DNA from 3 places in the Staphylococcus sp. HMSC068C09 genome. Region 2 is predicted to be linked to each of the others. Evidence: riboswitches for the same ligand, from Rfam matches in the RefSeq annotation. Region 2 holds a riboswitch; each other region holds the start of a gene.
What was found. A riboswitch is a leader RNA that binds a small molecule or an ion and turns the genes downstream of it on or off. The one in region 2 is predicted to bind thiamine pyrophosphate.
Positions count from the first base shown of each region.

Region 1: another riboswitch for thiamine pyrophosphate. It lies ahead of HMPREF2930_RS01580 (ECF transporter S component); the one in region 2 lies ahead of HMPREF2930_RS06150 (ECF transporter S component).
Region 3: another riboswitch for thiamine pyrophosphate. It lies ahead of HMPREF2930_RS10140 (thiamine phosphate synthase); the one in region 2 lies ahead of HMPREF2930_RS06150 (ECF transporter S component).

Region 1 covers NZ_KV813737.1:20,103-27,880, reverse strand. The annotation lists gene HMPREF2930_RS01585 (LuxE/PaaK family acyltransferase) at 1-790, opposite strand, end outside; TPP riboswitch at 856-959, opposite strand; TPP riboswitch at 1,059-1,157, shown strand; gene HMPREF2930_RS01580 (ECF transporter S component) at 1,262-1,834, shown strand; gene HMPREF2930_RS01575 (YeiH family protein) at 1,916-2,908, opposite strand; gene HMPREF2930_RS01570 (LysR family transcriptional regulator) at 3,022-3,843, shown strand; gene HMPREF2930_RS01565 (type 1 glutamine amidotransferase domain-containing protein) at 3,914-4,600, opposite strand; gene HMPREF2930_RS01560 (DUF308 domain-containing protein) at 4,892-5,404, shown strand; gene HMPREF2930_RS01555 (3M3SH-releasing C-S lyase) at 5,583-6,779, shown strand; gene HMPREF2930_RS01550 (carboxymuconolactone decarboxylase family protein) at 6,796-7,203, shown strand; gene HMPREF2930_RS01545 (CadD family cadmium resistance transporter) at 7,249-7,778, opposite strand, start outside.
Region 2 covers NZ_KV813756.1:283,586-291,363, reverse strand. The annotation lists gene ptsP (phosphoenolpyruvate--protein phosphotransferase) at 1-644, opposite strand, end outside; gene HMPREF2930_RS06170 (phosphocarrier protein HPr) at 647-913, opposite strand; gene HMPREF2930_RS06165 (DUF697 domain-containing protein) at 1,186-1,728, opposite strand; gene HMPREF2930_RS06160 (class I SAM-dependent rRNA methyltransferase) at 1,794-2,966, opposite strand; gene auxA (lipoteichoic acid stability factor AuxA) at 3,120-4,415, opposite strand; gene graF (glycopeptide resistance-associated protein GraF) at 4,568-4,687, shown strand; TPP riboswitch at 4,975-5,076, shown strand; gene HMPREF2930_RS06150 (ECF transporter S component) at 5,169-5,744, shown strand; gene HMPREF2930_RS06145 (ABC transporter ATP-binding protein) at 5,757-7,160, shown strand; partial or broken gene HMPREF2930_RS06140 (energy-coupling factor transporter transmembrane protein EcfT) at 7,153-7,778, shown strand, end outside.
Region 3 covers NZ_KV813778.1:129,190-136,967, reverse strand. The annotation lists gene HMPREF2930_RS10155 (FUSC family protein) at 1-1,677, opposite strand, end outside; gene HMPREF2930_RS10150 (putative quinol monooxygenase) at 1,773-2,057, opposite strand; gene HMPREF2930_RS10145 (pyruvate MFS transporter) at 2,235-3,515, opposite strand; TPP riboswitch at 3,863-3,972, shown strand; gene HMPREF2930_RS10140 (thiamine phosphate synthase) at 4,040-4,630, shown strand; gene thiO (glycine oxidase ThiO) at 4,623-5,738, shown strand; gene thiS (sulfur carrier protein ThiS) at 5,722-5,922, shown strand; gene HMPREF2930_RS10125 (thiazole synthase) at 5,924-6,691, shown strand; gene HMPREF2930_RS10120 (ThiF family adenylyltransferase) at 6,691-7,689, shown strand.

The DNA of each region.
Region 1 (7,778 bases), on a different contig from region 2:
AAAATTGGGTACTTAATTCTGTAACACCATACATGTTGACACAATTTTCTTTAGGAATACCAAAAGTAGTTGTTAATCGTTCGTAAAAATCATGTTGAGGTAATTCTTTGGAACGATTTTTGTAACCTCCTGTATCTAATATGCGACTACCTTTGGGTAAATGAAATTTAATGTTATGGTCATCAAGATATTCTAATAAATGTACCATACTATAAGTTGCCCCTAAAAGAGCAAATGGTTTTTGATTATCCTCTGAGTTTTTCAAATCTTTTATTAATGATTCATATTGAATACCATGTTCATCGATATAATTTTGACTATCTTTCGTTCCAAAGTTAGTTCTAGCCACTTCAAGATAATGAGCCAATGAAGAGTTAGGCATAGCTTGAGGAGTGGGGAACAAAACGCCTATTTTTATTTTCTCAATATCCGGTATGAACATCTTTTTAAAAAAAGTAGTTAATGCTAAGTCATAAACCTCTAAATCCATATGATAGTTTTTTCCTTTAATACCACTCGTTGTTCCACTGGTCATATATGTATATTTAGTATCCTTAAGTGGTATAGCGCTAAACGTAGCATATTTAAATGCATTGATTGGAACAGCAGGTATTTCTTTCCAATTTGAAACATTTTGTGGTGTTTTACCTTTAGAGATACTGAATTTTTTATAATCTTCGTTTTCATTAAATTGAAATTTGTAAATTTTTAAAGCCATTTCTGGAAAATCATCTGAATTACCACGTTCAATAAAATCTAAAACACTTTCTTTAATTTGATTAATGTCCATATATTAATCTCCTTTCATAAAAAAAGAGAGCAACAAAAAGTGCTCTCTGTGTAGTAGTAATGACAACAATTACTAAATCACTTTCCTACGTTGGTTTTAACCATAACAGGTTCAATGGTTGAAGCGACATATTAGCTTCTCTCAGCAAGTAGCACCCATAGTGATATATATTCAATCTAATATCTGTATTATATTTTAAAATAAATAAAATAGCAAAATTGTTCTTTGACAAAAAAATAAAAAAATTTTATATTTATTTTATAGTAGATATAAGTACTAGGGGTGTTTATAAACTGAGATGGAGTTATCCAAACCCTTTGAACCTGAACTAGTTAGTACTAGCGTAGGGAAGTATATAATAGGTTTTTACATACATATATATACTTTTAAATGCGCAAACTATCTAGAAGGGATATGTTTGTGTTTTTTTATGTGTTTTCACTTAAAAATTCAGATAGGAGTCTAAATATTATGAAAAAATTAAAATTAGCGGATATTCTAGCAACAGTATTGATTAGCTTTATATTTGGCTTATTTTATAAAGTAGTTGGATTAATGGTTGCTGGTTTAAAACCAATAGGATTACATTTAGATCAAATTGCGTATGGATTATGGTTCGTTGCCGCAATTGTTGCGTTCTTAATTATTAGAAAACCAGGAGTAGCCTTGTTAGCAGAGTTAGCAGCTGGGGCAGGAGAAACAATATTATCTGGGGAATTAAATATGTCGATTTTATTACATAGTTTTGCTCAGGGATTAGCATGTGAATTGATATTTTTAATTTTTAAATATAAATCTTATAAATTAATAGTGGCGATGATAGCTGGAGCTACTGCAGGAATATTTACTATACCAGTAGATTGGGTATTTAATTATTTAGGAGATTTGCCTACTTGGAACGTTATATTACTTTATACGATAAGAATTATTAGTGGCACAATTTTATCTGGTATGTTTGGTTATTATATTGTAAAAGCATTAGAAAAAACAGGAGTTACAAATTTGTTCCAAAGTTCTTCGAAAAAAGATATTGATTCTTTATAATCATTAATAATATATAAAGATCAGAAAAACCTATTAAAATCTACGAAACTTTATGGGTATGATTTTAATAGGTTTAATTTACTAATAAAATACTTTAATAATTGTAAAAGTTATTCCAGATAGACAAATTGAAGTTATACATATCACTATGAAAGGTTTAAGTGCTTTTGAAATAACTTCTTTTAAAACGATATTCAATCCTAGAGCAACCATCGCCATTAACATACATACCGTTGTAATAACATTTATAATATTCATAAGTAATGAAGGAATAGGAACAAATGTATTGATACAAGCCATTATGATAAATCCAATGAGAAAGTAAGGAATATCGATTTTTTGTTGTACTTGGCTTGAGTGTGACTTATAACGCATATACAAAATTAAGCCAATGCTTAATGGAATAAGTAAAAACACACGGCCTAATTTTCCAAGTAAAGCAAATGTCATTGCCTCTGGCCCGCCAATATCTGCTGCTAAGACGACATGAGCGATTTCATGTAGACTGATACCTGTCCAAGCGCCATAAGTTATAGTAGGTATGTTAAAAATAGCCTCGATAGCTGTATAAATAAGTGCAAATATAGTTCCAACTAGTGCAATAATACCTACACTTATTGCAATGTCTTTTTCTTTAGATTTTAAGATTGGTGCAGTAGCTGCAATAGCTGCAGCTCCACATACTCCTGTACCAATACCAAGTAGTATAGAGATATCTTGATTTCCTTTAATAATTTGATTCAAAATTAAAGTTAAACTTATTGAAAAGATAATTACGATAATATCAATAAGTAGTAATTTCCAGCCTTTAACTAGAATATCTCCCATATTTAATTTTAACCCATATAAGATAATCGCAAATTTTAATAAACGTTTCGATGCGAACGTAATACCTGGACGAATGTGTTCTGGATATCCCATCACTTGGCGATATAGCATCGCAAAAATAATAGCAATAGCTAATGCCCCAATCGTATGTAAAATAGGAAATTTAGCTAATATATAACTGATCATTGCGATCATAAATGTAAACATAATACCTTTCATAAATGAAGGCTGCGTGATTGATTTCATAGTACTTTCACCTCGATATGAAATCTTAGCACGTTATTGTTATAACGTTAAATAAATAATAAGTATAGTATATATATCAAAAATGTTATATTAGACTTAAAGGAGAATGATGCATGGATCCGTATAAGGTATTAATTGAAGTAATCAAAACAGAAAGTTTTACTAGAGCAGCAGAAAATTTATATACTTCGCAGCCTTCTGTGAGTCGTGATATTAAACGTTTAGAATTAAAATATAATGTTAAAATATTTGAATTTAAATCTCCATATTTAAAACTAACTAGAGATGGCGAAAAGCTATTACAATACGCATTGCAGCGGGAAAGTATTGAACAAGAATTATGGCAAAACTTAACATCGGAATCTGAGATCATCTCAGGCACTTTAACAATTGGAAGCAGTTATACATATGGTGAATATTTATTATCAGAACAGCTTACCAGTCTTATGCAACAATACCCTAAGTTACATATTCATTTACGTGTTAATAATTCAGATTCTGTTATAAATGATATTAAACACAACAGAGTAGATATAGGTATTGTAGAAAAGGAAATTCAAGACAATGTAATAAAATGTAAGAAAATAATAGAAGACGAAATGGTGTATATTTACAAAAAATCGGTTCAACCTAGAATGGATATATGTTTCGTTAGAGAAAAAGGGTCTGGAACAAGGTTTTATCAGGAAGTAGGTCTTTCTGAGTTAAAATTAAATCCATATTTGATAGAAATTAATAATATTAAGATTATCAAACAAATGGTAGAGGCTGGAAATGGGTTTGCGATTATTTCAAAATCAGCAATTCATCCCGAGGATTATGAAAAATTAATGATAACAACTTTAAATGTGAAACGTCACTATTACCTTGCTCAACATGTTGATAAATATATTGATAAAAATATTAGAGCTGTCATTGAAATGATTATGAAGTAGAGTATGTAAAAAAGCTGGATCTTTCTAAAGATTGAAAGGTCCAACTTTTTTATTAACACTGCGGGGTGTCTTATTTATTGTTTTTTAATTCAAAGAATTTTTCAGCTACAGCTTTACCAGATTGTGGATTTTGACCTGTGATAATGTGACCATCAATAACAGCGAATTGGCTCCAGTTGTCACCTTTTTCGTAATTTGCACCACGATTTTTAAGTTCATCTTCTGTTAAATAAGGTACTTTATCTGCTAAGCCAACTGCTTCTTCTTCAGTATTAGAGAAACCAGTTACAGTTTTACCATTAATAATAGAATTACCTTCACTATCTGTAACATTTAATAGTCCGATAGCACCATGACATACTGAAGAAACTGCATCGTTATTTTCATAAATTTTACGTGTTAATTCTTGTAAATCTTTATTATCTTTGAAGTCCCAAATTGTTCCGTGACCACCTGCGTAATAGATAATATCATAATCTTCAGCACGTACAGCATCTGGTGTAAGTGTACTACCAAGACGTGTCATGAAGTCTTTATCTTGATAATATTTCCAATCTAACTCAGACATCATATCTTCTTGTAGACTTGCAGGATCAATAGCTGTATAGCCACCTTCTGGACTAATATAGTCGATATCATAACCATTTTTGTACAATACATCTGCAAAGTGAACGACTTCACCTAACCATAATCCAGTTGGACGATTCATATCAGGATATTTTGAAACACTTGTAACAACTACTAATGCTTTACTCATTGTATACCTCCTAAATTGTTTACGTAATTCATAATTACCCATTTTTAAGGAGGAATAACACATGCTAGGTATATTTTTTATATTAAAATTATAAATTAATGTGATTGAAAATAATGTTACAAAAATTGTTTAAAAACGTTAAATAGTGGTACATATTAATATACAATTTACCAATTCTATGAATTCGTAAAAGTGGCCTCACTAATCAATCGATTAGTGAGGTTTTTTGTATTCCAATAATAGATAAATTATACTTGTAGTAATCTTTAAATATAAAAAGGAGAGATAATAATGGCCCAAGATAATGGAAAATTAAATTGGTCAAGTTTAATCATTGGTACGTTATTACTAATTATTGCTGTGGTTATATTTAGTAATCCAGTGCAAAACTTTTATACACTTACTTGGCTGATTGGCTTACTCATTATGATAGGCGGTGTCATTCAACTTTTATTCCGTCGTACGGCAAAAAAACTCGTAGGTGTAAATACAAAATTAATTTTAATTAATGGTATTATCGATTTAATCTTTGGCATTCTTGTTGTATTTAATGTTGGAGCAAGTTCAGTATTCTTTGTATTTATGTTTGCGTTTTGGTTTATTTTCAGTTCGGTTATCGGTCTGTTTACCATATCACAACAACATCAATTACGCGGTTTATCAATTATTATAAATATTCTAGGCATTATTTTAGGGATTATCTTATTATTTAACCCAATGATGGGTATGATTTTTGTTTCAACATTAATTGCATTTACATTCGCAATCCTAGGTGTGACATACGTGATTGATGGTCTAGCATAATGTATTTATGTCAAACGTATTAAATTTTAAACTCTTCACTGCTGTAAAAGTGAGGAGTTTTTCTTTTAAAAAGAATATCTGTTGCGTTGAATGAAAAGTAAAGTTGATATACAGAATATGACGTAAGTATTAGAATGATAATTGATAAAACACATGAACATGTTTAGGAGGAACTATCGTGAATTACAATTTTGATGAAATCATTGATCGTCGTTATACAAATTCAATGAATGTGGAAGGCTATAAAGGTTATCTTTTTGGTAATACAGATACGTCAGATTTAAAAGATAATGATGAACTGATTCGTATGTGGGTAGCAGATATGGACTTTAGTACACCAGAAGTCGTATTAAATGCGATTCGTGAACGTTTAAATAAGAAAATTTTAGGCTACACAAACGTCTTCGGTTCTGAATATTATGAAGCTTTTGTTTCTTGGACAAAGAAACGTTATGGTTTTACTTTTCCTCAAGAGCATCTTGTATTCTCTCATGGTATTGTGGCTGGATTAATTGAACTTGTAGGTTATATTTGTGATAAGGATGATAAAGCACTAATTTTTACGCCGAGTTATGGTCCATTTAAAATGGCATGTGATAAAAATCATATTTCAACAGTATATTCTCCACTAATCAATCATCATGGATATTATGAGATTGATTTTGACGATGTACGTAAAAAAGTAGAAACAGAAAATATTAAATTAAGCATTTTTGCGAATCCACATAATCCAACGGGACGTGTCTGGTCAGAAGAAGAGTTAGACACATTGGGTCAAATTATGAAAGACAATGATGTATGGCTCATTTCAGATGAAATCCATTGTGATATCAAACGTTCAGATCAATCACATGTGCCATTTGCCAAAGCTGTCCCAGATTACGACAAAATCATCACTACTATGTCTCAAAGTAAAGCCTTCAACATTGCAGGTTTGATGTTTTCAAATATCATTATTCAAAATGAATCACTTCTAAAAACTTGGAACACCCATCACTTTGGTACGGAAAATCCTCTAAGTGTGGTTGCCACGCAAGCTGCTTATGAAAAAGGCGAAGATTGGTTACAAGCAATGAATAATTATTTAGATGATAACTTTAACTATTTAGCAGATTTCCTAGAAAAAGAACTGCCGCATGCAGAATTTAAAATTCCAGAGGCGACGTATTTAGCTTGGGTAGATTTAAGCTATTATATTAAAGAAAAAGATATTGATGAATCGATGGCGAAATTCTTTATTAAAAACGCTGGTGTCATCATTGAAGGCGCAGAGCAATTTGTTCATAACGCAGAGGGTCACATTAGAATTAATATTGCAGTGCCTAGAGAAGTGATGAAAAAAGGACTACAAAAAATAAAAGCGGCTTTAGTTTAAATGGAAGTGATATATCATGGCTATTATTGAACCCTCACACATAGGTCATACACCATTTCAACAATTATTAGGTCATCATGAGGACATTATGAAGACGTGGTCAGCATTGAGTGACACACTAGAAAATACTAATGCTTTAAACGCAGAACTCAAAGAAGAGATACGCCGTATGCTAGCGCAGAAAAATGGTTGCCAATATTGTAAAGCAAAAGGCAAGCCTACCGGGAGTCTAACAGATGAAAAATCAGCAATATGTATTGGATTTACAGAAGTCTATATCAAACTGGGAGATCAAATACCTACAACGTACACAGAAATCTTAAAGTCTCATTTGTCAGATAAAGAAATCGTCGAACTTATTACGTTCATTACATTTACAAATGCCCAACAACAATTTGGTGCGATGATGAAATTAGAACCTTAAATAAAAGGACTCTAGCTTAGGTTAGAGTCCTTTTATAATTTTCATTTAAAATAACATTCCCCAAATCGTCTGCAAGGTATGGTTTTCGATAATAATAAATAAACCAAGTCCAATATAGACCACTGCCATTATCCAACGACTGAACTTCTCTACAGTTTCTCCGATTTCAGGAATAGATGCAAGCTTCTGTGCAGTAAACACTAAGACATAGATTAAAATTAAAAAGACGATTAATGTCACAATGAGTTCAGAGACACTTAATGTGACAAAGTAAGGGACAAATAATCCGATGTTATCTGCTCCGCAACTTGCGATCGTCACTAACGCAACCGTGCCAATTAGTTTAGTTAATCCGTGTTTGTCTAGTTCTTGTTTCGCTCTTTTTTCTCCTTCACAATCATCAAAAATAGCTACTTTTAATCCTAAATAGATAGGAATAAGACCAAGTAATCCTAAAATCCATTTTTCAGGTACATAATTTAAGACAAAGGCAAAGAATAAACTTACGACAATCAATGTCACAGATCCTACATATTGACCAATATAAATATTTCTATATTCTTTTTTTGTCTGTG
Region 2 (7,778 bases):
TGTTTTACTTCATGAGTAATCGATTTAGTACCAACCACGGCTGCAATTTCTAATGAACGGCTCATAATTGCAGAATGACTTGTACGTCCACCAATATTTGTAACAAAACCTTGAACAAACTCTTTGTTTAATTGTGCAGTATCAGATGGTGTTAAATCGTTTCCTATAATAACTACACTTTCATCAATCATACTAGGATTTGGTAACTCCACGCCTAAAAGATGAGCAAGTACACGCTTAGAAACGTCACGAATATCTGCTGCACGTTCTCTCATATATTCATTATCCATAGATTCAAAAATAGTAATGAATTGAGTCGTAACTTCATTTAATGCTTCTGGAGCATTGACTTTCTCATTCGCAATTTTATCTTCAATTGGCTGAATTAATTCTGGGTCATCAAGTACAAGTAAATGTGCATCAAAAATAGCAGCTTTATCTGCACCTAATGATTTTTCAGCATTATTTCTAATTTTTGTTAATTCAATTTTGGAAGCTTCTAAAGCATTTCTGAACTTTTTAATTTCAGCATCAGTATCAGTAATTTTCTCATTTGTAAATGATAAATCAGGTTCTACTAGTAAATATGCTTTGGCAATTGCAACTCCATCAGAAGCTGCAATACCTTTAATTAATTTAGACATAATTACTCTGTTAAACCTTCTTTTGATAAAACTTCACTGATAGCTTGAATTGCATCTTGTTCATCGCTTCCATCAGCATAGATAGTAATTTCAGCATCTTTACCTACACCTAAACTCATAACGCCCATAATTGATTTTAAATTTACTTTTTTACCGTTATATTCTAATTGAATATCTGAATCAAATTTAGATGCTGTTTGCACTAACATTGTAGCTGGACGTGCATGAATTCCAGTTTCGTCAACAATTACATATGATTTTTGTTCCATAATCTATTTCTCCTCCATAAGTTAGAAAATTAATTTTCTTATTATCTAACATAAAAATTCATACCCTAACACTACCAAAATATATAACTAAATTCAATTCTTATATAATTGAATTATTATCGAAAAATACACTTATATTAATAAAGTAGCAGTCATTATATAAGTAATCAAACAAAGTTTGATTACTTATAATAGGTATAGCGTTATGTTAGTCAATTTTCTAATGTTATATATAAATTTCTTCCCTTTTATTATACTACATTTTTAAAAAATTAAATAATATCACGTAAAACTTTTTCACATTTTTCTATATGATCTTGACCTAATTTATTCATAAAGTAGTAACTAATTGAAGCTGAAACAGCTTGTCCCACTATTGGGAACCATTTTGTTTGTTTTGCTGCTGTACGCTTAGCAACATCTCTAATAATTAATTTCAAAGCACCACTAGTTACTTTTTCACCAATCATTGAACTACCTTGAATTGCTGCTGCTGATAAAATACGTTCTTTAACATCTTCACCAAGAGAATTGACTTGTTTTTGATCAAGACCATAAATTTTATTAATATCTTCAATAATATCTTTCATCAATTTGATATCTACACCAAAGTCTAATCCTGGAATTGGCACAACACTCATCCCTGAAGATAATAAAGATTTTTTCTTAACAACAGCTTTAGCTTTTTCTCTACGTTGTGCAATTTCTTCTTCATTTTTAGGTAAGATATCTTTTTCGTTAATTTCTTCTATATCTAAGACCTTTTTACCAACTTTATCAGTAACTCCATTTGTAATTTTATTAATAATACCCACTTACTGACTCACCTTTCGTTTTTCATAATATTTTCAATATACATTTAATACCCTATTTCAGTACTTTAATGCTTAATATTTATGAATACAGCTTTTAAATATTTAGAAGGTTTATAATGTGAATGTGTTTTAAAGTCTTTTGGTAATCCCATGACTTCTTCTATTTCATATTCTACGTTAGCTTGTTCCAATGTTTTCTTAATTACATTTTTAAATGCTTTTAAAGAAAAAGCACTTGAATTTGTACATAGAAGCAATGTACCATCTGGTGCTAAAACATCTAAAGCACCATTAATTAAATCATCATAATTTTTTTGTACTGAAAAAGTTTTCTTTTTATTACGCGCAAAACTAGGTGGATCAATGACTATTGTGTCATATTGTTTTCCATGACGTGCTGCATAATTATAAAAATCAAATGTATCCATGACATAGATATATTGACTTTTAGGGTCTACACCATTTAACCCAAAATTTTCTTCAGTTAATGTACGAGAACGATTAGCTAAATCTACACTTGTTGTAACTTTAGCATTTTTAGATGCTACCACTGAAAACGCGCCCGTATAACTAAATAAATTTAAAATACTTCTATTTTCGGCAAAATAATCACGTAATTTTTTACGAACTTCTTTTTGATCTAAAAATATTCCTGTCATTAATCCATCGTTTAAATCAACATTGTAAAATGTAAAATTTTCTTCAATAACTATTGGAAATTCCGGAGTTTCTCCAAGTACATGTCCTCCTGTATACTCCGTATCTTTAAAGCGCATTTTTTCAAAAACTGATTCAAATTTAAATACTTTTTTTATTGCTTCAATAATTATATAACGAAACTTGTAAATTCCTTTTGAATACCATTGAATAAGTAGATGTCCATTGTAATTATCAATAGTTAAACCTCCAACGCCATCTCCCTCAGCGTTAAATAGTCTAAAAGCATTAGTTCCTTCTATATTATAGTAATACTCTCTTTCTTCTAGCGCTTTTTTAAATAAATTTTCAAAGAAAGTAATATTGATATCTTCTTCTTGGCTATATGTGATTACCCATCCTAATCCTTTATGTTGACGTCCTACATAAGCTGTTGCAATATATTGGTTATTTTCAGTAACTATATTAAACAAGTCACCTTCTTTTAAATGATCGTGTTGAAAAATATCTTCTTCTTCAACTAAAGGATATTGATTTAAATATTTAGTTTCTTTGCCTTTATTTAAAGTTGCTATTTTCATTTTAATTTCTCCTATTTTAATTTTTGTAACGAATCTATTGTAATCTACTCTACTATTTTAACAAATTTAAAATTCTTCACCTAAATATTAAATTAAAAAAAGAAGTGGAACACTGAATTCAAAAATGAATTCTGTTCCACTCCCTTACTCAGATTATGGTTTTTCTTTTAATTGCAACGAAAATGCTATAATTACAGGTATTAACATAATAATTAATGTAGGTGTAATAAATATTGAAAGTAATAGACCATGAATCATTATATTAATAAATTCAGTAAGCAATTTGAAGAATAGAATACTAATCATAAACAACTGTAAATAGTAAAATTTGCCTCTTAAAAAATGAGTAAATGTCGTCGCAATGTAAATGATAATAATAAAGAGTAATATTAACAGTGTAATCCATTCAATCACGTATTGAGTTTGTGATAATTCCCATTCTCCAGATACAAATAGAGCATTTCTATTATTAAATTCTATAAATGTAAATAAGAATAAGATAAAACCACAGAAAATTTCCACATATGCTGGTTTAATCCATTTAGGAGGTCTCATCCACTTAGGAATATCATCTTCTTCTATATCTACAATATTTTTAAATTTACTTTTAAATTTATCGCGTTTAGATCTAATTTTATCTAAATCTACACTTCTTCTTGTCTTACGTGCATATTCTGATGTTTTATCTTGAAGTTGTTTAAAATGAACTTTTGATTGAGTCGAAACGTTTCCTTTTTGAGTTCTTGATAATTCAGGCTCTTCTTCCCCTAATTCTTCTTTTGTTAAAGGTAACGCACGGCGTAAGAATAAGAAATTCCAAATTGCCGCTTGAGCTAATAACCACATAATGATGAAGAATGTATTTACACTTAAAATATCAATAGGCTCAATCTCATTTGCATCGATTTTGCCATACAATGACAGTTGAGTAATCAAGTAACTTATTCCATATGAAATAATAATCCATAAATAATGAACTTTTCTATTTTCTTGATACAATTCATCTTTATAAACAATATATCCTGTATGAATCACAAATGGAATAATGAATATAATTGCCCAAAAACCATATACTTGAGTCATCAATGTAATTGTAATGAGGAAGTATAAAATACCAATAACTAAAAAGAAAATTGAGATGTCGTAATCGTATTTGGTTGTTCTAAATAACGTATATCCAATCAATATGACTAGAATACCAAATAGAATAATTATGACTGCACTTACAACTGGAAAGTTGCCTATGAATCTACTCATCACTCTAATTATTTCACTAAAAAATGCATTAAGAAAGTCCCATATATTATGTATTTTTAAATCAATTTTATCTTTATCTTTTAGTTTATGGATTAAAGGCAAATTGATTAAGATAATGAGACCTGTGAAGAGTGAAACGATACCGATCAAGTAACTATAGATAATCTCGGCGTGTTTCTTAAGAAAAGACATACAGTTCACCTCAAAATTAATTATATATGAACTTTCTATTCTTGTCTTTAATAAAAAATAAAATACTTCTCTAGACTGAGATGAAGTTTATTCTTTTATTAATTGGGTATATTAGTTTTGTAAAGTAATCTATGAAAAAGGAGAGTTGTCCTATGACACATGAAGATGCAAAAAAAGCAAAAGAATATGAAGAAAAATTAAAAGAACAAAAAGAAGAAAAAACTGATGATATTGAACAAACTAAACAAGATGTTCAAAATACATTAGACTAATTTTCTTATTTATGTCATCATTAAGAATATTTAATGAATAAGCCTGAGACATACAAGCTGTCTCAGGTATTTTTAATATATTGGCTATCGATGGCTGAGTTGGAAATAAATCTATCCTACTTTCTTTCATTATTTTTAGAACTAATTACATTTTAATTGTTAAATATGTAAACTGTTTATTGTTAAATATGTAAACTGTTTAATTATAATTTATTTTTAATTAAATATAGATTAAAAGCATCTTGACATCTACTATTAAAAGTCATACATTTAAAATAAATAAAATATAAATGCACTAGGGGTGTATAGCACTGAGATGAGGCTTAACCTCAAACCCTTTGAACCTGATCTAGTTAAAAACTAGCGTAGGAAAGTGTTAACTTAAATAAATCATGTTTTTAATAATCAATAGCATTTTTATTTAAATTTACGCACAACTTTTCTACGAAGGGTTGTGCGTTTTTTTAGGAGGAACTATTTTATGTCTAAAGGTTTAAAACTTTCAGAAATTCTAGTTACGGTGCTGATTGCTGTTATTTTTGCAATCATTTATAACTTATGGTGGTTGCCATATAATTTAGCTCAAGTAGCTGGTATACATCTAGAGCAACTTACATACGGTATTTGGTTTATGGCTGCTATTGTGGCTTACTTAATTATTCCTAAACCAGGTATTGCATTAATTGCTGAATTTGCTGCTGGTGCAGGTGAAACTATTGTTATGGGGAAATTTGATATTCCTACTATAGTATATGCCATTTTACAAGGTCTAGCATGTGAAATTGTGTTTGCTATCTTTAAATACAAATCACGTTCTTTAATGGTAGCAATGTTAGCTGGTTTAGTAACAGCATTAGTATCTTTCCCTGTAGATTATTTTTACGGCTATCTAAACGAAGTTGCGGGTTGGAACTTACTACTTTTCATCATTTTCCGTGCTATTAGTGGTATTGTACTGTCTGGTATACTCTCTTATTTAATTGTAAAAGCCTTAGATCAAACTGGAGTAACTAAATTATTCCGTCCTGCCTCTCAAAAAGATTACGACAACTTATAAGGGGAAATGATTGTGTTAAAAGTCAAAAATTTACGTCTAAAATATCCAAATGGTGATCGAAAAATTTTCGATAATCTAAATATAGAAATTAAAGATAAAGAAAAAGTGCTTTTACTAGGTCCTTCAGGATCTGGTAAAAGCACATTGCTTAATGTCCTTAGTGGCATTGTTCCTAATCTTATAGAATTACCGATGAAATATGATGAACTAGACATTGATCCTAATTCCGGGGTTATTTTTCAAGACCCAGATACACAATTTTGTATGCCAAAAGTTTACGAAGAATTAGCTTTCGTCTTAGAAAATCAAAAAGTGCCAAGAGAAGACATGGATGAACAAATTAAAAAAGCACTTGCGTCTGTAGATTTAGATGTGGATAATTCAACTTTCGTAAATAATTTAAGTGGTGGTATGAAACAAAAGCTTGCTATCGTTGAAACGATTTTACAGAAAGCTGATACACTCTTTTTAGATGAACCTACAGCTATGTTAGATGTACAAGCAACTGCTGACTTATGGCAACGATTAATTCACTTATGGACTGATCAAACGGTATTAATTGTAGAACATAAAGTGGAACATATTTGGCATCATGTAGATCGAGTCATATTAATGAACTATGATGGAGAAATTATAGCTGATAATACACCTGAATACATACTCAAACATTGTGAATCGTTACTCACTGAATTTGGCGTATGGCATCCTCATGCTTGGGATTATGCACCTATTCGAAAAGATTTAACTCCCCAATATTCCAATACACTTTTTAAATTTCAAAACGGACAAATAATTCGTAGTAAAAATACACTATTTGAAGTTTCAGAACTAAATATTCATCCTGGAGAATGGATTACAATTACTGGAAAAAATGGAGCTGGTAAAACTACTTTACTCGAATCTATGATGCAATTAGTGAAATACAACGGTACAATGTTTTATGAGAAGCGATTACTGAAGAAAATTAAAGATGCTGCTCAAAATATGTATCTTGTATACCAAAATCCTGAACTTCAATTTATTACAAATTCAGTTTATGACGAAATTAATATTCATTATAATCATCTTGATAAAGCAAAATCGAAAGAAGAAACTGAGCATCTTTTGAAACTTTTACATTTAGAAAAAGTTAAACATCATCATCCTTTTGAAATATCTACAGGTCAAAAACGTCGATTAAGCGTAGCAACTGCTTTAAGTTCAAAAGCTGAAATTGTTTTACTAGATGAGCCAACATTTGGACTTGATAGTCATAATACATTTCAATTGATTAAGCTATTTGAAGAACGTGTAAAACAAGGACAAACTATCGTAATGGTGACGCATGACCCTGAAATTATTCATCGTTATCCAACACGTCGACTTGTCGTAGAAAATCATAAGCTTTTAGAAATGGCAGGTGAATCAAATGTTTGAACGTTGGAAAAAGCGTCATACACTTGTAGATGATGTAAATATTATTACGAAATTAATTCTTGGAGTTTTATTATTTATTTTTATCATTTTTGTGCATAATTTTGATTACATGATTTATATTACTTTATTAATGTTTATATTTTTATTATCTTTTAATGGTACAGCTTTTAAAGTCATTGCTGCATTTTTATCAGCAACCATTCTCTTTGCCTTGCTATCATCATTATTCATGATTTTATATGGTGATGGTACACATATGTTATTTGAATGGGGAATTATTCATATTAGTACTGAGAGCATTGTAAGAGGTCTTCACTTATCTTTAAGAACAATTACTGTTTCAATGTTTGGTGTGTTAATTGCATTAACATCGCAAATTGTAATGATTTTCTATAGTTTAATGCAACATTTAAAAGTAAAACCTAAAATCGCCTATGCATTTATGGCTGCTATTCGTATGGTACCACTTATTTTCACATCATTTATCCAATTAAGACGTTCTTTAAAAATGCGTTACCAAATGATTGATGCTTCCAATTATCGTGGATTTAAACGTATAAAACACTTACTTATTCCAGTTTTAAGTCAAAACATACGTCGTGCACATCAATTATCAGT
Region 3 (7,778 bases), on a different contig from region 2:
TTCTAAGGCAAAAATACTTGGATAATAATAACGAATGGCCTCTTTACTTGAGAATAATTCACCATTGGCTGAATTGTACACTTGTGTCATGTTATTCATTTTTACAGATAATGATAAACTTTCTGTTCTATCACGTGCTGTATCTTGGTATTTATTTTCTGAAAATAAATATTGGAAAATAACCGCTTCTTTACGTACCACTTCTGCAATCACAGTAGGTAACATGGTTGACGCATTTTTTCGATTAATGATTAAAACACCAATGACCGCAATCACAATCCCGATCAATACGTCAACAATTCGTGTATACGCAATATCAATGGATAAATTACCAGAGGCTAAACCATTTAACAGGATGACTTGTGTTGTAATAAAAATAACTGCAAAAGCATAATTTGCTGCGACAAATCCTTCTGTCATCATAGCAGACAGTCCCATTAAAATGACTGCGACAATTAAATGAGGTTGGAAAAAGAGTATGGCTGATAGAAGTAAAGTTCCTACAATTGTTCCAAGACCCCGTGCTAATGAACGGTCTAACATACGAATCGTCGTTAATCCTAATAATACTGTATGGGCGGATAATGGAATCCAATATGAGCGTTGGATATTGAAAAATAACGAGACAAAAATAGCTGCGCCCATAATAACAGCATACGTTAATGCATTACGGAAAATAATGGAATCGAGTGTTAAGTTTTGAACGATACGTTTACTATATAACGGCTTACGAATACTCGCTTCAGATTCTATTTGTTCCGGTCGTAATTGCGCAATTTCATCTATTTTAAGTATGTGTTGCATCAAACTTTCAAATGGTTCATCCACATCGACTTTTTTCGTCCATTTTTCTCGTTTTGAAGATAATTTATAGGCATTTCTTGTAATCATATCCATCATCTCAATCAGTTCTTGAGGGATAGGACGAATATTTTTTTCATTTAGTTCAAGTAACTCAGCATAAATTCCTTGGGCTGATGTATGAAGAAGCAATAACTTTTCAAAGCGAGAACTTAACTTTTCACTCATCGCAGTAGTCGATGTAATCAATAGTTTCTCTGAATTTTTAAACTTCGTTACTATGTCTTGTGAAATGTCTTTAAATTTTTCAGCATCATTAAAGTGATGCATTAAATTATTAATCGTCTGAAAGTCAGAGGTAATCGCTCGATCTTCAGCTTTTTGTTTTTGGAATACAATAGTTAAAATGACGACTAATGTCGCTAACATTCCTCCAATAAAAATCGCTAAGCCACGAATCGGTGCTTGTTCTGGAGCGTCAGGTAAGTTACTCGATAAGCAAAATGTAACTAAAAAGAATGTGGATGAAGGACCCGCAATTTTTAACACATTAAATACATAGAATGGAATGACAGTAACGATTAATAATAATACGCCGTACAGAACTGGCTGATTGACAGTTAATGTTCCAAGCATCATACAAATGGTAAAGGATAACGTACAAATAATGACTGTTCTTAACATGGATTGTGCTGAACCTTTAAATACATAAGTATGTGCCAAAGTTCCGGTTGCTACGAGTAGACCAAAACTAAAATGTCCTAGTAAATACCCTATCAATGTTGGGATAATCATTAATAATCCTTGGCGTATACCTTTCCATATATTAATTTTAGGCTTATCAAACCTTATTAATGAAGCAATCACATGTCTCACTACTATCTTTCCTTTCATTTTTCATACATCTTATCATAACATGAAAAACGCCTTGCCTAAGCACAAATATCACTTAGACAAGGCAAGTTTAGTTATTATTTTGTTTCTGCTACATCAATGACAGGTTCTTCAGCGACATATTTTCCTATATTTTCACTAAATGCTTTGAAATGATCTGAATGGTTATGTGCTTGAACCGCTTCTTGGTCTTTATAATTTTCAACAACAACGAATGTGTTATGTTCTGCTACATCTTCATAATGAGCATAAAATGTATTACCCGGTTCTTGACGTGAACTTTGAACTAACTTGTTCATTAAATCTAAATAGTCATTACGCACATCTTCTTTAATTTTAAGTTTCGCATTAATAATAATCATATAATCACCTTCCAAATATAATTATAACGTTTTACCCGTCTATTATAAAAAGAAAACGATAGTAAGAAGAAAGGCCGCATTGATTTTCAATTCAGTCATCGATAGTCAATATATTAAAAATGCCTGAGACAACTGATAATGTCCCAAGCTTTTACTTTTGTAGATAATGTATAAATATTATTTAATATGTCTACTTTCGTCTTTAATTAATGGTTTGTCTGGTGTCACAAAGAACCATAATACAGCTGCAATCACCGCTGGAATAATTAATAATTGGAATGTCATTGTCCAGCCAAGTGATGATACTAATGCACCTGCTAAAAACGGACTGATTAACGCACCAATATTTCCCCATAAGTTCATCCAACCCGATACTGTACCAGCAAAGTTACGTCCAATGTCATTTGCTGCTGCCCAACTCATTCCCATTGAAATACCCATACCACCTAAGCCAAGTGATAACCAAAAGATGGTCACATATAAGTTTTGTGTATGAACTGCAAAGAAGATGGAGATAGCAAATACGATAAAGCCAACAATTGCAATTAACCCTCTCGCTACAAAACGACTTTGACCGCTATGCAAAATTTTATCTGAAATCGCACCCGCAGATAAAATTAAAATAAACATAATAAACCATGGTAAAGCACTAATTGTCATATCTTTAAATTGTACATGATATTGCTCAGTTAAATAAGTAGGTAACCAAATTAAGAATAGAGCAATAACAAATTGAACTACGAAATATTGCCCTGCAATGGCATAGAAACTCATGCGTTTAAAAAATTGATTCCAAGGTGCTACGGATTTAGTTGTTTCTACTAAATCACGATGTTGCATGATATACTGTTTTTCTGCTTCATTGACCATGCGATGTTGCTCTGGTAAATCTTTTGCAATAATTGCCCAAAGTGCTGCAATCACAATACCAACCGCACCGAAAATATAGAATACAGCTTGCCAGTTAAATGCATTAACAATTGCGATGGTAACTACTGGTGCTAATACTGGACCGAAATATGATCCTGCTAACAACGCACTCGATGCTCTCCCTTTTTCATCTTTAGCAAACCAAGTTGAATTGAATACTGCATTAGATGGATACATTGGCGCTTCTCCGATACCAAATAAGAAACGTACTAAATATAATAGACCATGATGTTTAATCATTCCCGTTAAAATTGTAAATGCACTCCACCATAATAATGCGATTGAAATCATCTTACGCGGACCAAACTTCTCTGCTAACATACCTGAAGGGACTTGCATCAATGCATAACCCAGTGAGAAGAATGAAGCTAATAAACCAAATTGTTGCTTTGTCATGTGAAGATCTTCCATCATTTGAGGTGCAATAAATGAGATATTAGATCTATCCATATATGCAATAACCCCAATAATAAAGAATGCGATAGCGAAATACCAACGAACCTTACTTTTCTTTTGTCTTTGTACCATAATTATTTTTCCTGCTTCCCTTTAAAATTGTGTTGATTCTACTTATACGTTGACAATGAAAACTCCCAATCACGTCTTTCCCTGTTGTTTCCAACCGCCTTTCGAGCCTCATCTCATAGGCTTTCTGATATATTTTTTATAATATTAACAGTTTTTGCAAGCGTTTACAATTACTTTTTGAATATTTTTTATCTTATTTATACATGACTATATAAAATGTGTTTTACTGATTAAAAAGTATATTGCTACAAATCTAATTTGTTTTTGTATTTGAACTCTATTAAAAAAGGTTGTAGAATAAAAATGAAGCAAAAATGCTGATGTTTATTTTAAACACAACTGAATAAACGATCCACTGGAAGTGCCTTTGTTTAAGGCTGAGAGTAAAGAACGAACTTTATAATTCCTGGAACCTGATCCAGTTTGTACTGGCGTAGGAAAGTGGCGACTAGGATATCGTAAAGTTAAGCAAAACGCTATTTCCCTACTGCAGGGAAATAGCGTTTTTTGTTTACTAAGGAGTGATGTTCATTTTTATAGCGATAACGAAATATAAAGATTTAACCAATGATGATGTACAACATTTTCTTGATATCTCGGATGGAATAGATGGGTTATTGTTTCGTACTCCCATGTCATCAAGTGATTTGTCTTCATTTTTAACATCACTTATAGAAAAAGGATTCCCTAAATCAAAAATCATTATTCATAGTGATGTACATTTACTTGAACAACTTCACCTCTCTCATATTCATTTTCGAGAAATGGATGAAGATGCATTTAGCTATAAATCAACGCATCCAGAGATTGAAGTGAGTATGTCTACACATTCAATTGAATCTGTTAAAGCAGCTTATGAACACGATCTTGATTATGTCTTTTTTGGTCACATTTTTAAGACACCTTCAAAACCTAATCAATTGCCTCGATCAAAAGCAGAGATTCAGCGTGTGTTAGAGATTCCTATTCCCATTTATGCCATTGGAGGTATCACTAAAAAAACGATTCTTCAATTACCTCATGGTTTTAAAGGAATTTGTGCGATTTCTTTTTTTATGAACGCATCTTTACAACAAATTGAACTATTGCGAAAGGAGTGGTTGAAAGATGCATGATGTTTTAATCATAGGTTCGGGCGTGATTGGCATGTCTATTGCACGCCAATTAAGTCAATCTCACCTTGACATTGCACTTATCGATCGTGACGTACCAGGTAAACACGCGTCATATAAAGCAGGTGGCATGTTAGGTGCTCAAAATGAATTTACTGAAGATACTGATTTATTTAGACTTGCTCTTGAATCACGAAGTCTCTTTCCACAATTATGTCAAGATTTAGAAGATGAGACAGGTATTGATATTCAGTTTCAAAATTCAGGTTTAATTAAAGTAGCTAATCGTCCTGAAGATGTTGAAAATTTAGAAAAACAGTATCAGTTTTTAAGTGGTTTAGATTCTAGTGTCATTGTTCTTTCAGATGAGGAACTGACTCATTTAACGAATGGTACAGTAACATCAAGTGAAATGGCTATTTACATTCCACAAGATGGACAGATTAATGCCAATCACTACACTAAAGCTTTATTTACATCTTTAAAGCAACGTCAAATTAAGCGATATGTCAATACAGAGGTACAATCTGTTCAGCGCCAAAATGGGTACTACGATGTTGAAACGTCACAAGGCACATTACAAGCTAAGAAAGTCATTGTGGCAGCAGGCGCATGGACATCTAAATTATTAACTCAATACTCACTACCTAGAGATGTAGTCGGTGTAAAAGGTGAAGTTTTACTGATTGAAAATGACCACTTGGATTTAAAAGAAACCGTATTTATGACCAATGGCTGTTATATCGTGCCAAAATATCCAAATCGTTTCTTAATTGGTGCCACAAGCGAGTTTGATAACTATTCAGTTGGTAATACATACGATGGCATCTCTTGGTTACACCACTTTGCAAATGAACGTATACCAGAACTCGCACACGGAAAAGTCATTAAACAGTGGTCTGGTGTCCGTCCATATACTGAAGGAGAAATACCGATAATGGACCGTATTGATGAAGGTTTATTTGTGATTTCTGGTCATTATCGTAACGGTATTTTACTTTCGCCTATTATCGGTCGTGATATCGCCAATTGGATACTCACCGGTGTTAAACCGCGTCGATATGAATCATTTAGTGCTTCAAGGAGGTTAAATCATGAAGTGTATCATTAATGGGGACACATTCAATTTTGATTCAGAACAATCTATTACATCTGTACTTGAATCTCTTGAATTAGATCCTAAACGTGTCATTGTCGAACATAATAAAACTTTAATTAAACAAGAAGACTACGATCAACATACAGTACGTGAAGATGATCGATTAGAATTATTAGAATTTGTTGGAGGCGGATAAAATGTTTAAAATTGGACCATTAGAAATTAAATCTCGTTTATTATTAGGTACAGGAAAATTTGAAGATGAAGCGACGCAAACAAAAGCGATTGAAGCAGCAGAAGCGAATGTACTGACTTTTGCTGTAAGACGTATGAATTTATATGATAAAAACTTACCTAATCCATTAGCAAGTGTTAATCTTAACGACTTTATTACTTTTCCAAATACAGCCGGCGCCAAAACTGCTGAAGAAGCGATTCGTATCGCTGAAATTGCAAAACATGCTGGCGTATGTGACATGATTAAAGTTGAAGTGATTGGTGACGATGAAACATTGTTACCTGATCCATTTGAAACATATGAAGCATGTAAAGTGTTATTAGAAAAAGGTTATATCGTATGTCCTTACATTTCTAATGATGTCGTATTAGCGAAACGTTTAGAAGAATTAGGTGTTCATGCTGTTATGCCACTTGCTTCTCCAATTGGTACTGGACGTGGTATTAATAACCAACTTAATTTAAGTTACATTATTAAACATTCTAATGTTCCCGTTATTGTGGATGCTGGTATTGGTTCACCAAAAGATGCGTGTCATGCGATGGAATTAGGCGCTGATGCTATTCTTTTAAACACTGCAGTTTCAGGTGCAAAAGACCCTGTTAAAATGGCTGAAGCAATGAAACTTGGTATTCATGCAGGTCGTCTCTCATATGAAGCAGGACGTATTCCAGTAAAATATACTGCCCAAGCATCAAGCCCTACTGAAGGTTTAGGATTCTTATAATGCAACGCTATAACCGTCAATTGCGTTATCATGCATTTGGAGAGGAGGGCCAAAATGCCCTCTCCAATGCAACCATTTTAATACTTGGTGCAGGCGCGTTAGGAAGTCACGTTGCAGAGCTTTTAGCACGTATGGGTGCGCATCATTTAGCCATTGTCGATATGGATATCGTTGAATTATCTAATTTACATCGCCAAGCACTCTATACTGAAGATGATGCTCACAATATGGTCCCTAAAGTTCACGCAGTTAAACAAAAGATTGAACACATTAATTCAAATGTCAACGTTCAAACTTATTACCAAGAAATTGACTCTACAACTATTGAGGACATTTTAAAAGCCGTCAATCCTGATATTGTCATTGATGGTATGGATCATTTCAAAATTCGTTATCTTATTAACGAAGCCTGTCAAAAACACCATATTCCGTGGGTGTATGGTGCTGCTGTAGGCAGTAAAGGTACCGTTTACGGCATTGATTTCAAAGGACCTTGTTTGAAATGTTTATTAAAACAAATTCCAACCAGTGCAGAGAGTTGTGCTATTAATGGCGTATTACCGCCTGTGATTACACAGGTAGCAAGCTATGAGGTCACAGAAGCGATTCGTTATTTATCTGGTCATGGATTTTCTCATAAGTTAATTACTCTTGATACATTTCATATTGATTATAAAGCATTGAATATCGATATTTTAAAAGATGATGAATGTGACGTATGTGGTAAAGGTCATTACAAATTATTAGAAACGAAACAACAACAGAATATTGAAAGCTTATGCGGAAAAACCTACCTATTTAGATATCAACCTACTGTTTTTGACTATGCTGAACATTTCCCAGGTGATATTGTAAAGTCAACCTCATTTGCTAAGCTAATTAAAGACGGTAATTATGACATCACCTTATTCAAAGATGGTAGAATGAATGTCTATGGCGTGGAAGATGATAATGAAGCAGAACAATTGTATCATCAATATTTAAAATCCTTAAAATGAGTTGTACAATCCCTATCATGTTATAACAAGCAATTCATAGTAAATTCCTATATAATGAATTTACTATGAATTTTTTATTCGAGTAATGT